One region of the Duganella sp. BJB1802 genome, then DNA from elsewhere that is predicted to be linked to it. Evidence: riboswitches for the same ligand, from Rfam matches in the RefSeq annotation. Region 1 holds a riboswitch; each other region holds the start of a gene.
What was found. A riboswitch is a leader RNA that binds a small molecule or an ion and turns the genes downstream of it on or off. The one in region 1 is predicted to bind cobalamin.
Positions count from the first base shown of each region.

Region 1 (3,999 bases):
GCGGCTGATGCAGGAGGAGGGCGTCGCGCTGGACGCATTGAGCGCCCGCGCCACCGCGTTGGAACAACAGGGCCTGACGATCTCCTGGCTGGCCGCCTCAAACGCGCCGCAGCCCGCGCAGCTGCTTGGCCTGCTGGCCTTCGGCGACCGCGTCAAGCCGCAAGCCCGCGCCGCGCTTCAAGCCCTGCGCGCCCTGCACATCGAGACCATCCTGCTCACCGGCGACAACCAGGGCAGCGCCGACGCCGTCGGCAAGGAACTGGGCATCGACCGCATCGTGGCCAACATGCTCCCCGCCGACAAGGCCAGCATCGTGGCCGGCCTGAAGACTGGCCACGCCTGCATCGCCATGGTCGGCGACGGCATCAACGACGCCCCCGCGCTGGCCGCCGCCGATGTCGGCATCGCCATGTCCAGCGGCACCGACGTCGCCATGCACGCCGCCGGCATCACGCTGATGCGCGGCGACCCCGCGCTGGTGGCCGCCGCCATCTCGATCTCGCGCCGCAGCTACAGCAAGATACGACAGAACCTGTTCTGGGCCTTCATCTACAACCTGGTGGGCATACCGCTGGCCGCCTTCGGCCTGCTCAACCCCATGGTCGCCGGCGCCGCGATGGCGCTCAGTTCCGTCAGCGTGATCAGCAACGCCTTGCTGCTGCGCCGCTGGAAGCCCGACCACCTGAAAGGACAAGCATGAATATCGGACAAGCCGCGGCGGCCAGCGGCGTATCGGCCAAGATGATCCGCTACTACGAAAGCATCGCCCTGATCCCGCCGGGGCGGCGCAGCGACGCCGGCTACCGCATCTACGGCGAGAACGACCTGCACGCGCTGCGCTTCGTCAAGCGCGGGCGCTCGCTGGGCTTCTCGCTCGACCAGATCCGCGACCTGCTGTCGCTGTGGCAGAACAAGGAGCGCGCCAGCGCCGACGTCAAAACCATCGCCATGGGCCATGTGGCGGAACTGAACCAGCGCATCGCCGAACTGACCGAAATGCGCGACACGCTGCAAACGCTGGCCAGCTGCTGCCACGGCGACCATCGCCCCGACTGCCCCATTCTCCAATCGCTGGCCGATTAATTAAAGTATAATCGGCCCGTTTTGGTGCTCGCGCGCCTGTCCAGGCGCGCAGTTAAACGGGAAACATGGAGCTGGCCACGCCAGCCAACATGTGCTGCCCCCGCAACGGTAAACAAGCGTCGTCGTTGACGACAAATCCGCCTCTTCAGACCACTGTGCAGTCGCATGGGAAGGTCAGGCGGTGTCGCTTGCCAGCCCGGATACCGGCCAGACAGGTGGAAATGCCCAGGCATTTCTGTTCAATCCGCTCACGGGGAGGTGAGGGGATTGCATCTGTTTCGATCTACATCTATGCATCTATTTTGCTCGCCACGGCTTTGCCGTCTGGCGGCCGTGCCTTGCGCACGCGCCGTTCGCTCACCCCTGCGCTTCGACTGTTCGTTGAAGGAGCATCCATGATTTTGCTTTCGATAGCCGCGCTGGCGGCGACGGTTCCGCTGGCGACCAACGGCGAGCCTGTGATGGAGGCGGTGGAAGTGCGCGGCCACTACGACAACGGCGTCGGCACGTCCAGCGCCGCCAGCCAGGGATCGGTGACGGCGGCGCTGATCGCCAACCGTCCGGCGCTGCGGCCCGGCGAGCTGCTGGAGTTCGTGCCCGGCGTGATCGTCACGCAGCACAGCGGCGACGGCAAGGCCAATCAATACTTCCTGCGCGGCTTCAACCTCGATCACGGCACCGACTTCGCCACCTTCGTCGACGGCATGCCGGTCAACATGCGCGCCCACGCGCACGGCCAGGGCTACACCGATTTGAATTTCCTGATGCCGGAACTGGTCGACCGCATCAACTACAAAAAAGGCCCGTACTACGCGGACGAAGGCGACTTCGCCTCGGCCGGCGCGGCGCACATGGGATTGGCGAACAAGCTCAAAGAAAGCACCGCCAGCATCACCGTCGGCGAGCACCAGTACTACCGCGCCAACCTGACCGGATCGACGCCGCTGGGCGAGGGTAACCTGGTCTACGGCGCGGAGCTGGGACACAACAACGGCCCGTGGGTCAGCCCGGAGGCCTTCCACAAAAGCCTGGGCGTGCTGCGCTACAGCCAGGGCGGCAGCGACAACCAGTTCAGCGTCACCGGCATGGCCTACAAGGGCGGCTGGTACGCCAGTAACCAGATCCCGCTGCGCGCGGTGCAAAGCGGCGAGATCGACCGGTACGGCGCGATCGACACCAGCGATGGCGGCATCACGTCGCGCTACAGCGTATCGGCCACGCTGCGCCAGCGCACCAGCGACACGCTGTTGCAGGCCAACGCCTACCTGGTGCAATCGAGCCTGGACCTGTACAACGACTTCACCTACTTCCTCGACGACCCGGTCAACGGCGACCAGTCGCGCCAGACCGAGAAGCGCCGCATGACGGGCTTCGACGTGGCGCAGACGTGGTTCGGCAAGTGGGGCGGGCTGGAAGTGAACAACAAGGTCGGCCTGCAGGGACGCTACGACTACATGTCGCCGCTGGCGCTGTACAGCACCGTCAAGCGCCGGATCACCGGCACCATCACGGAATCGAAGGTCAAGGAAGCCAATGCGGCGCTCTATTTCGAGAACACGGTGCAGTGGCGCGAATGGCTGCGCACCACGGCCGGCTTGCGCTATGACCGCTACCGCTTCGATGTGAGCAGCAATATCGCCGAGAACACGGGCAAGGTCAGCGTCGGCATGACGTCGCCGAAACTGGCGGTGGTGCTGGGGCCATGGGCCAAGACGGAATTCTTCATCAACTACGGCGAGGGCTTCCACAGCAACGATGCGCGCGGCACCACAGTGCACCTGACGCCGAAGGAGCGGGAGCCTATCGATCCGGTCACGCCGCTGGTCAAGACGCGCGGCGCGGAGCTGGGCGTGCGGACCGAGTTCGTGCCCGGCCTGCAAAGTTCGATGGCCTTGTGGAAGCTGCGCTCAGCGTCCGAGCTGGTGTTCTCCGGCGACGCGGGCGATACGGCGGCAAGCCGTGGCAGCTACCGTTCCGGCATCGAGTGGAACAACCACTACATCGCCGCGCCATGGCTGCTGTTCGACCTGGACCTGGCTTACTCTCGGGCGCACTACACCGAGCATGACGCGGCGGGCGATTACATTCCGGGCGCGGTCGGCAAGGTGGCCTCGTTCGGCGCGACCGTCACCGATCTCGGTCCGTGGTCCGGCGCGTTCCAGATGCGCTACTTCGGACCGCGTCCGCTGATCGAGGATAACAGCCAGCGTTCGGCGACGACTGCGATCGCGTATGCGCGGGTGGGCTACAGGATAGACCGGCGCTGGGCCGTGTCGCTGGACGCGTTCAACCTGTTCGACCGCAAGGCCAGCGACGTGGATTACTACTACGCCTCGCGCTTGCCGGGCGAGCCGGCCGAAGGCGTCAACGACATCCACTACCATCCGGTGGAGCCGCGCACCTTCCGCCTGACGTTGAAGGCTACATTCTGACGAACATCCACACGGTCAGCGCGGCGCCGACCAGCACCACGAAGCCGCGCATGACTTTTTCCGGCAGGCGGTGGATCAGCCATCCGCCGCACAAGCCGCCGGCGATGCCACCCACGCACAGCGCCAGCGCGGCCGGCCAGCTGATCAAGCTGGAGGTGGCGAAGATCAGCGTGGCGGCGGCGTTCATCGCCATCGCCAGCACGTTCTTGGTGGCGGCTGCGGCGCGCACCTGCTGGCCGGCGATGGTCAGCGCGGCCAGCATCAGGAAGCCGATGCCGCCGCCGAAGTAGCCGCCGTAGATGGCGATGCAGCTTTGCACCAGCATCAGCGTCCAGGGCGGCATGCTGCCTGCCGCGTGCAGCGGTTTCTTGCGGAAGCTGCCCCACGCGAACACGCTGGTGGCGAACAGCACCAGCCAAGGCACCAGCCGCGCGAAGAAGGACGGCGGCGTATTCAAAAGCAGGATGGCGCCGAAGATGCCGCC
Region 1 is NZ_JABWEF010000013.1:28,710-32,708, reverse strand. Features, by position in the region: gene HUX88_RS20025 (cation-translocating P-type ATPase) at 1-700, shown strand, start outside; gene cueR (Cu(I)-responsive transcriptional regulator) at 697-1,083, shown strand; cobalamin riboswitch at 1,089-1,310, shown strand; gene HUX88_RS20015 (TonB-dependent receptor) at 1,479-3,515, shown strand; gene HUX88_RS20010 (sulfite exporter TauE/SafE family protein) at 3,505-3,999, opposite strand, start outside.

Region 2 (3,999 bases), on a different contig from region 1:
GCACGTAGCTTTTCAGGTCGCGCGTCGGGTCGGCGTCTCCCTCCGGCGGGCGCTGTTGATTTGACGCGGAGCCCGCCAGTGCTGAAGGCGCGGGGGCGGACCCAAGCGGCGGCCCTGCGGCAGTCGCCGCGCTGGCCGCAACCGGCGCCGGCGCGCCGCCGGCGGCGATGCCGGGATCCGGCGTGGTGACCAGATACACCAGCACGCCGCAGCCGATCACGGCCAGCACCAGCGCCACAGCCAGCAAGCCGGCGCGCGGGCGCCAGGCGCGGTCCGCGCCCGGTGTCTCGCTGCCGGCCTCTGGCCGCTCGGGAGGCTTGTCCAAGGGATCAGCTCACCCACGCATCAAGGCGTGGCGACGTTGTAGGTCGACACCGCCCAGCCCATCCGCTCGTGGCCGTACTGGTTCCAGATCGGGTTCTTGCCGGCCGAGAAGGACGTGTAGCGCGGCGCGCCCGAACCAGAGCTGCCGCCGAACAGGCCGGCCGTGACGGTGCTGCCGCTGTAGGTCGGATGGGTGTCGTCGGACTGGATGTAGTCGTAGCTGCTGCCGGACGAGACGAAGTGCGCGTTGGCGTCGCGCAGCGTCGAGCGCAGCGTGGTCGTGATGCGCGTGACATAGCTGGACTGGCTCTCGCCGGCGACGTAGCGCAGCGCCTCGGAGTCGATCTTGCCGTCGTTGTTGCTGTCGTAGTCGGCGCCCATGTACTGCGCGAAGTTGTCCGCGCAGGCGAAGCCCTTCTGGCGCGCCAGGTCGCACATGGCGAAGTTGATTCGCGCCAGCGACGGCAGGAACTTGTCCTGCATGTTCACGGTCTTGCCGGTGGAGGCGTCCTTGCACGAGCTCTGGACGTTGTCGGCATCGTAGCCCGGATAGTGCAGGTTGGACACCAGCTTGAGCTTGACGCCGGAATAGGCGTTGGCGTTGATGTAGTCCATCGCCGCGCCGACATAGGTCTTGCAGCTGCTTTCGGCGGCGGTCAGCACGCTGTCGTCGCAGGTGCCGGTCTGGCCCTTGAAGGCGGTGCGGGCCTGCAGGCCGTCGTTGCCGCACATCTCGAAGGCCACCACGCGGGTGTTACTCGCTTGCATATACGAACGCTCGGCCACGATCTTGTTGTTGTAGACGTCCGACGCCACCGCGCCGGACTTGGTGCGGCGCACGCTCTCGATGTCGGCGTTCCACAGCGCGGACAGGTATTCCGCATCCACCGTCGGCGCCGAGTACTTGGCGGCGCTGGTGACGGAGCCGTTGTAGCCGGCGAAGATCGAATCGCCGTAGGCCACCACGCGGTAGACGGTGGAGGTACCGGCCCGGTCGATGGTCCAGGAAACGTTCTGGTTCAGGGTGCTGGCCGCCGCGTGGTCCGCGACAGCGAGCAGGAAAAGCGAGGACAGCAGCGTAGGCAACGACTTCTTGTGAAAGCGGGTGTACGACATGGGGTGTCTCCGATCAGAGGATGTGCGAGATGGCGTATTGTTGGTTGTTCTCCTGCTACGACTAACAGCAACCTCGCCCGCGCGAGCCATCACGTCGCGGCGGCCTGGTTGCCGTCGTCCACTTCAACTGCGTGATATCGCCTGCCGACGCAATGTTAGCAAGCAGCTCATACTACCCCGCGAGCGCCCCGCGCACGCCATGACCCGCCAGCTGTCTCGCAAGAACAAGCGAATGTCTCCACAGGACCGGCCGCCTGTCGCGCCGCGATCACAGCCTGCGGTGTTGGCACATTGCGTAACGTTAGTGTAAGATCAATGCTTGGGTGCGAGCGTCTCCTTGGAGCGCTCGTTAAACGGGAAACCGGTGAAGCCGCTGAAACACGCGGCCATTCCGGTGCAGCCCCCGCTGCTGTAAGCCAGACGACTCCGTCATCACGTCACTGCATTAAACCGCGGGAAGACACGGAGAAGGACGAAGGCCAGCCAGAATACCGGCCCAAAAAAAATCAGCATCATCTCCGCGGGGTGACGGGAATTCGCTATCGATCGTTCGCGCACGCTCCCGTGCCGCCCGTCGACCGTCTTTCATCTCCCGCGTGGTTGTCCGTAAAAACCATTCGACGGGAGGTTTCGAATGCATATCATGGAAGGCTTTTTGCCTCCGGCGCACGCGCTCGGCTGGGCAGCCGTTTCCTTGCCTTTTCTGGCCTGGGGCTTGCGCTCCATCGGCCGCGACCTGCAATCGCATCCCGAGCGGCGCATGCTGCTCGGTGTGGCCGCCGCGTTCGCGTTCCTGTTGTCCGCTTTGAAGCTGCCGTCGGTCACGGGCAGTTGTTCGCATCCGACCGGCGTCGGCCTGGGCGCCGCCTTGTTCGGGCCCGCCGCGATGGTGCCGGTCGGCTTCGTGGTGCTGATGTTCCAGGCGCTGCTGATGGCGCACGGCGGCCTGACGACGCTGGGCGCGAACGTGTTTTCGATGGCGATCGTCGGGCCGTTCGTGTCGTACGGCGTGCTGCGCGCGGCGTCGGCGCTGGGCCTCACGCGGTCGCCGGCGGTGTTCCTGGCCGCCTGCCTGGGCGACCTGGCCACGTATGTCACCACGTCGATCCAACTGGCGCTGGCCTTCCCCGCCGCCGTGGGCGGCTTTAGCGTTTCGTTCTTCAAGTTCGCCGGCATCTTCGCGCTGACGCAGGTGCCGATCGCCATCAGCGAAGGCCTGCTCACGCTGCTGGTGGTGAACGCGATGGTCCGCTTCAACGCGCACGAGCTGCGCGCGCTGCCGGTGATGACGCTCGGCGCGCGCAAGGGTGGCGCATGAAGGCGCGCACCTGGTTGATCTGCCTGGCGCTGGTGCTGTTGACCGTGCTGCCCCTGTGGCTGGCGACCGCGCCGCCGGCGGCGCCCGGCGGCGAGGCGCCGGCCATCTTCACCGGCGCGGACAATCGCGCACAGCAGGCCATCGGCGCCATCGCTCCCGGCTACAAGCCCTGGTTCACGCCCGTGTTCGAGCCGGCCAGCGATGAAATCGCGTCGCTGCTGTTCGCGCTGCAGGCGGCCATCGGCGCCGGCGTGATCGGTTTTTGGCTCGGCACGTCCATGGCCCGCGAACGCGCGCGCCGCGAGGCCGCCTCCCCGCAGGACCGCCGTGCTGATTGAGTCGACCGCGTACGCCAGCCGCTGGCGCGATGTGGCGCCGTCGGCCAAGGCGCTGTTTGCGCTGGCCGGCGTGGTCGCGGCCTGGGTGGCCCGCAGTCCTTACGCGCTGGCCGCGCTGACGTCGGTGCTCGTGCTAGCCGCGCTGCTGGGCGCGCGCGTTCCTCTGCGCGCCTACGCGGCCACCGTGCTGCCGCCGCTCGGCTTCCTGCTGATCTCCTGCGCCGCCATGCTGTTCAGCCCCGACGCGCAGGGCGACTGGCGCTGGTCCGCCGCCATGCTGCCGGTCGTCGTCCACACCGCATTGCGTTCGCTGGCCATGCTGGCCGCGCTGTCTGGACTGGTGCTCAGCACACCGATGCCCGGCCTGCTCGCACTCATGCGCCGCCTGCGCATGCCGGAACTGCTGCTCGACATGATGGTGCTGTGCTACCGCATGCTGTTTGTGCTGCGCCAGGCGTGGGACGAAGGCGTGACCGCGCAAAGCGCGCGCCTAGGCTATCGCGGCTGGCGCCAGGCGTGGCGCTCGACCGGCTTGCTGGCCGGGCAAATGGCTGTACAAGTGTGGCAGCGCGCCGCAGCGCTGCAAATAGCGGCGGACGCGCGCGTCTGCCAGGGCGCGCTGCGCTTCCTGCCAGTGGTCTACCCGCAGGCGCGCCGCCAGTGCGCGCTGGCCGCGCTGGCCGGCGCGCTGCTGGTGGCGCTGGCCGTGGGAGACCGTCTGTGAGCGCCCCGATACTGGAACTGCAAGCCGTCGCCCACGTCTACCCCGACGGCAGCAAGGGCCTGCACGATTGCAGCCTGACGCTGCACCGTGGCCGCCGCTACGCGCTGTTGGGCGCGAACGGCGCCGGCAAGACCACCGTGCTGCAGCACCTGAACGGCCTGCTGCGCCCCACCGCCGGC
Region 2 is NZ_JABWEF010000004.1:132,624-136,622, forward strand. Features, by position in the region: gene HUX88_RS08295 (hypothetical protein) at 1-325, opposite strand, end outside; gene HUX88_RS08300 (SGNH/GDSL hydrolase family protein) at 346-1,440, opposite strand; cobalamin riboswitch at 1,745-1,955, shown strand; gene HUX88_RS08305 (energy-coupling factor ABC transporter permease) at 2,075-2,758, shown strand; gene HUX88_RS08310 (energy-coupling factor ABC transporter substrate-binding protein) at 2,755-3,096, shown strand; gene cbiQ (cobalt ECF transporter T component CbiQ) at 3,086-3,820, shown strand; gene HUX88_RS08320 (ABC transporter ATP-binding protein) at 3,817-3,999, shown strand, end outside.
Region 2: it holds a riboswitch for cobalamin, as region 1 does, so the genes downstream of both, HUX88_RS08305 (energy-coupling factor ABC transporter permease) here and HUX88_RS20015 (TonB-dependent receptor) in region 1, are expected to answer to the same signal.

Region 3 (3,999 bases), on a different contig from region 1:
GTAGCCGTAGCGGATGCCGGCGAACAGCTTGGACATCGGCGTGGTGTAGTTGCGCGCCAGGTCGTACTGCTTGTCGCCGATATTGTTCCAGCGGACCAGCGCAGACCAGTCGCGGTTGAAGTGGTAGGTCGCGTACAGATTGACCAGGCCATAGCCGCCCATGCGGACCTTGTTGGCGCTGTCTTCATAGCGATCACCGGACAGTTCGATCTCCACGCCGGCCTTCAGGGCGCCGGCGCTGTAGTCGGCCATCAGGTTAGCGTGCTTCTTGGCGCGGCGCTGCAGGCGCTTGTCGCTGGTTTCGTCCTTTGGATCCTGCAGGTCGATGTTGGCGGACAGGTTGAAGCGGCCCAACTGCTGGCTGGCGGCCATGGTCAGGCCTTCGAGCAGCGCGTGGTTGACGTTGTAGGCGCAGCCGTAGGAATAATCGCCGGCGTATGGGCATGGCGTCGTGTTCACCAGGAGGTCGGTCAGGCGGTTGTGGTAGTAGCTTGCGCTCAGCGCGGTGGTGCCGTTGTCGTAGCGCAGACCGATTTCGGCGTTCTTGCCCAGTTCCGGCTTGTTTTTGTCATTGCCGTAGCCTGGGTAGTACAGTTCATTGAAGGTTGGTGCGCGGAAGCTGGTGCCATAGCTGGCGGTGGCGCGCAACGCCTGCGTGAAGGTGTAGCCGTAGCCGATGGAGCCGGTGTTCTTCCCACCGTAGACCGATTTGTCGCGACGCACGCTGGCGTTGAACAGATTGTCGCCACGGCGGGCGTTGTAGGAGGCCGCCAGCGAGTTGGTGGTGCGCTGCGAAGCGGCCAGTTCGAAGCCGCTGGTCTGCACTTCTTCCTTGCGGTGGTCGTACAGCAGTTGCAGCACATCGGCGCCGATCTGCACATCATTTTGCCAGGTGAAGTCGGTTTGCTTGGTGTTGGCCTGCGAGTAGCCGAACGCCGAAGCGCTGCTGTAATTGGCGCCATCGTCCTTGGCCTGCGAGTACTGCACCAGGCTTTGCCAGATCGGCAGGATCTGGTTCTTGCTGTAGACGGAGGCGTTTTCAAGCTTCGCGTGCGAGCGCACATCGTAGGGCGAGGCGCCGTTGTCGTACTGCGAATCGAGTTTGCTATGCAGGAGCAGCGCGCCGACTTCGTGTCCTTCGGCCAGGCGCAGACTGAATTGTGCCGCCGCGCTTTCGCGGTCGTAGCCGTCTTTGTCGGCGTTGTAAGAGCCGCTGGCAGGCCGGGTGGCCGAGAAGCCGTCCGACTTTTCCTTGCCGGCGCTGATCGCGTAGCTGATGCTGTGTTCACCGCCGGTGGCGCCGGAGACCGAGACATCGCCCTCGCGGGTGTTGTCGGTGCCATAGCCCACGAAGGCGGTGAATGCTGGCGCGCCCTTGCCCTTCTTGGTGAAGATCTGGATCACGCCGCCGATGGCGTCGGCGCCGTACAGGGAGCTCAGTGGGCCGTAGACGATTTCGATATGGTCGATGGAGGTCAGCGGCAGGGCGCTCCAGTTGGCTGCGCCGGTGGTCGAGGAGCCGATACGCACGCCGTCCACCAGGACCAGGTTCTGGTTGCTGTTGGCGCCGCGGATAAACACGGTGGAGTTGGTGCCTGGGCCGCCGGTGCGGGCGATCTCGATGCCGCGCTGGCGTTGCAGCAGGTCGACAATGGAGCCGGCGCCGGATTCGGCGATCTGCTCGGCGCTGATGGTGACGCTATCGCTGATCACATCGGCCAGTGGCTGGGGGCTGCGGGTGGCGGTGACCAGCACGGTGCCGGCGATGGGTTCTGCGTGAGCGTAGGAGGCGGCCATTGCCAGTGCCAGCGACGTCAAGGCCGCCGGACGGGAGATATGAAGATTCATCATGTAGTTTTTCTGTTAATAGCAACCGGCCGACGTCCCCGTGGGCCAGATTGAACAGAAGCGGAGAACCGGACGATGCATGCAGCGGAGCGCCGGCAGCAATGCCGGCTCCTTCCGTTCGCGCACATCCCGTTCGCTCACTTCCACCTGATTTGGCCGGTATCCGGGCTGGCAAGTTAGACCGCCTCACCTTCCCATGCGGAGCACAGTGGTTTGTCTGAGGAGGGCTGTCGCGCATGCGCTGCGACACTTGCTTACCGTTGCGGGGGCAGCACACGTGGGCCTTGGTCGAGTGGACCAGGAGCTTCGTGTTTCCCGTTTAACTGCGCATCCGGACAGACGCGCGGGCACCAAAACCCCGCCATTATACGGGTTTGCGCTCCAGAGGTCATTGGCCGGCGGTTTGGCTTTGCAGGATCAGTGTGGCGCCGTAGCCGATTTGATGCGGATGCCGGGCCGCCTGTAGCGCCATCCCGGCAGGCGCCAGGCCGGTGTGGCAGGCGGACAGCAGGCGCATCGCGCCAGCGTGGCAGATGACGATGGCGTCGCGTTGCTGGCGCTGGAGGTCAGCATAGAAAGCAGCGATGCGGCCGGCCATCTGCAGCACGCTCTCGCCACCGCCGGGGCGGTAGTTGACCAGGTCCGCGGCCCACGCGTCGATGTCGGCGCGCGGGATGTCGTCCCAGGCGCGCATTTCCCAATCGCCGAAGTCGATTTCGGCGATGCGCGCGTCCAGCAGCGGGACGGGGGATTGCAGCAGCGGCGCCAGTTCCGTTGCGAGCCTGGTGCAGCGTTGCAGTGGGCTGCTATATACAGGCAGGCCGTGGGGCAGCGCGGCCGATAGTGCCGTCAGCGTTCTCGCCAGCTGATCCTCGGATACGGCGAGATCGCTACGGCCGTAGCAAACGCCGGTGGCAACCAGCGGCTGCGGATGGCGGACCAGTATCAGGCGCATGGCGTTACCAAGGCAGTGCGCCGTGGCGCATGCTGGCCAACACGCACAGATAGAACACCACTTCGCTAAGCTGTTGTACGGCGCCGAGGCAGTCGCCCGTGTAGCCCGCGATGCGGCGAACGCATTTGCGGGCCAGCCAGGCGGTGGCGATGGCGCCGGCGGCGACGCCGGCCGCCAGCGCGCTCCACGTGATCCATCCGCAGGCGATCATCGCGAACGCGGGAATGGCGGCGGAGGCGGCGGCCAGTGAAAATTCGGAGCCGCTCATTTTTTGCGCCAGCGGCTTGGCCTTGCCTTCCGCGCGCGCGTAGTCGAGCCGCCAGATCAGCGAGGTCGCCATCAGGCGCGATAGCGGATGGGCGACAAACAACGCGGCGATCGCCGTTAGCGGAGGCAGCATCGACAGCGTCGTACACTTGATGGCGAGCAGGCAGATGATGCCGATGGCTCCATATGCGCCGATGCGGGAATCCTTCATGATCTCCAGCACGCGCTCCGGCGTCATGCCACCGCCGAAGCCGTCGCACATATCGGCAAAGCCGTCTTCATGGAAGGCGCCGGTGGCGTAGATGCCGGCGGCGGTCGACACCAATACCGCGACCGGGGCTGGTAGGAGCCACGCCGCCAGTGCGTACACGCCGGCGGCGATGGCCGCCACCACTACGCCGACCAGTGGAAAGTAGCGCGACGCCTGATTCAGCCAGGCGGGATCGAAGCCCACCCAGCGAGGAATCGGCAGACGAGTGAAGAACTGCAGCGCGGTGAAGAACAGGCGTAGCTGATGCACGGCGCGTTACTCGGACTTCTCGCTGACCTGGGCCGATTCGAAGGTGGCCATCTGGTTCAGGAAGTTGACCGACGCATGCAGCAGTGGCAGCGCCAGTGCGCAGCCGGTGCCTTCGCCGAGGCGCAGGCCCAGGTTCAATAGTGGCTTCGCGCCCAGCGCGGCCAGCATCTGCTCGTGGCCGTTCTCGTTGGAGCAGTGGGCGAAGACACAGTAGTCCAGAATCGCCGGTTGCAGGCGGGCCGCGACCAGCAGTGCGCTGGTGACGATGAAGCCATCGATCAGCAGCACTTTGCGCAGCTCGGCCGCTTTCAGCATGGCGCCGGCCATCATGGCGATTTCCAGCCCGCCGAAGGTGGCCAGTACGTCCAGTGGTTCGGTGACGTTGTGCTTTGCTGCCGCCGCTTCGATC
Region 3 is NZ_JABWEF010000037.1:688-4,686, reverse strand. Features, by position in the region: gene HUX88_RS31440 (TonB-dependent receptor domain-containing protein) at 1-1,851, opposite strand, end outside; cobalamin riboswitch at 1,985-2,218, opposite strand; gene HUX88_RS31435 (histidine phosphatase family protein) at 2,237-2,803, opposite strand; gene HUX88_RS31430 (adenosylcobinamide-GDP ribazoletransferase) at 2,808-3,590, opposite strand; gene cobT (nicotinate-nucleotide--dimethylbenzimidazole phosphoribosyltransferase) at 3,597-3,999, opposite strand, start outside.
Region 3: it holds a riboswitch for cobalamin, as region 1 does, so the genes downstream of both, HUX88_RS31440 (TonB-dependent receptor domain-containing protein) here and HUX88_RS20015 (TonB-dependent receptor) in region 1, are expected to answer to the same signal.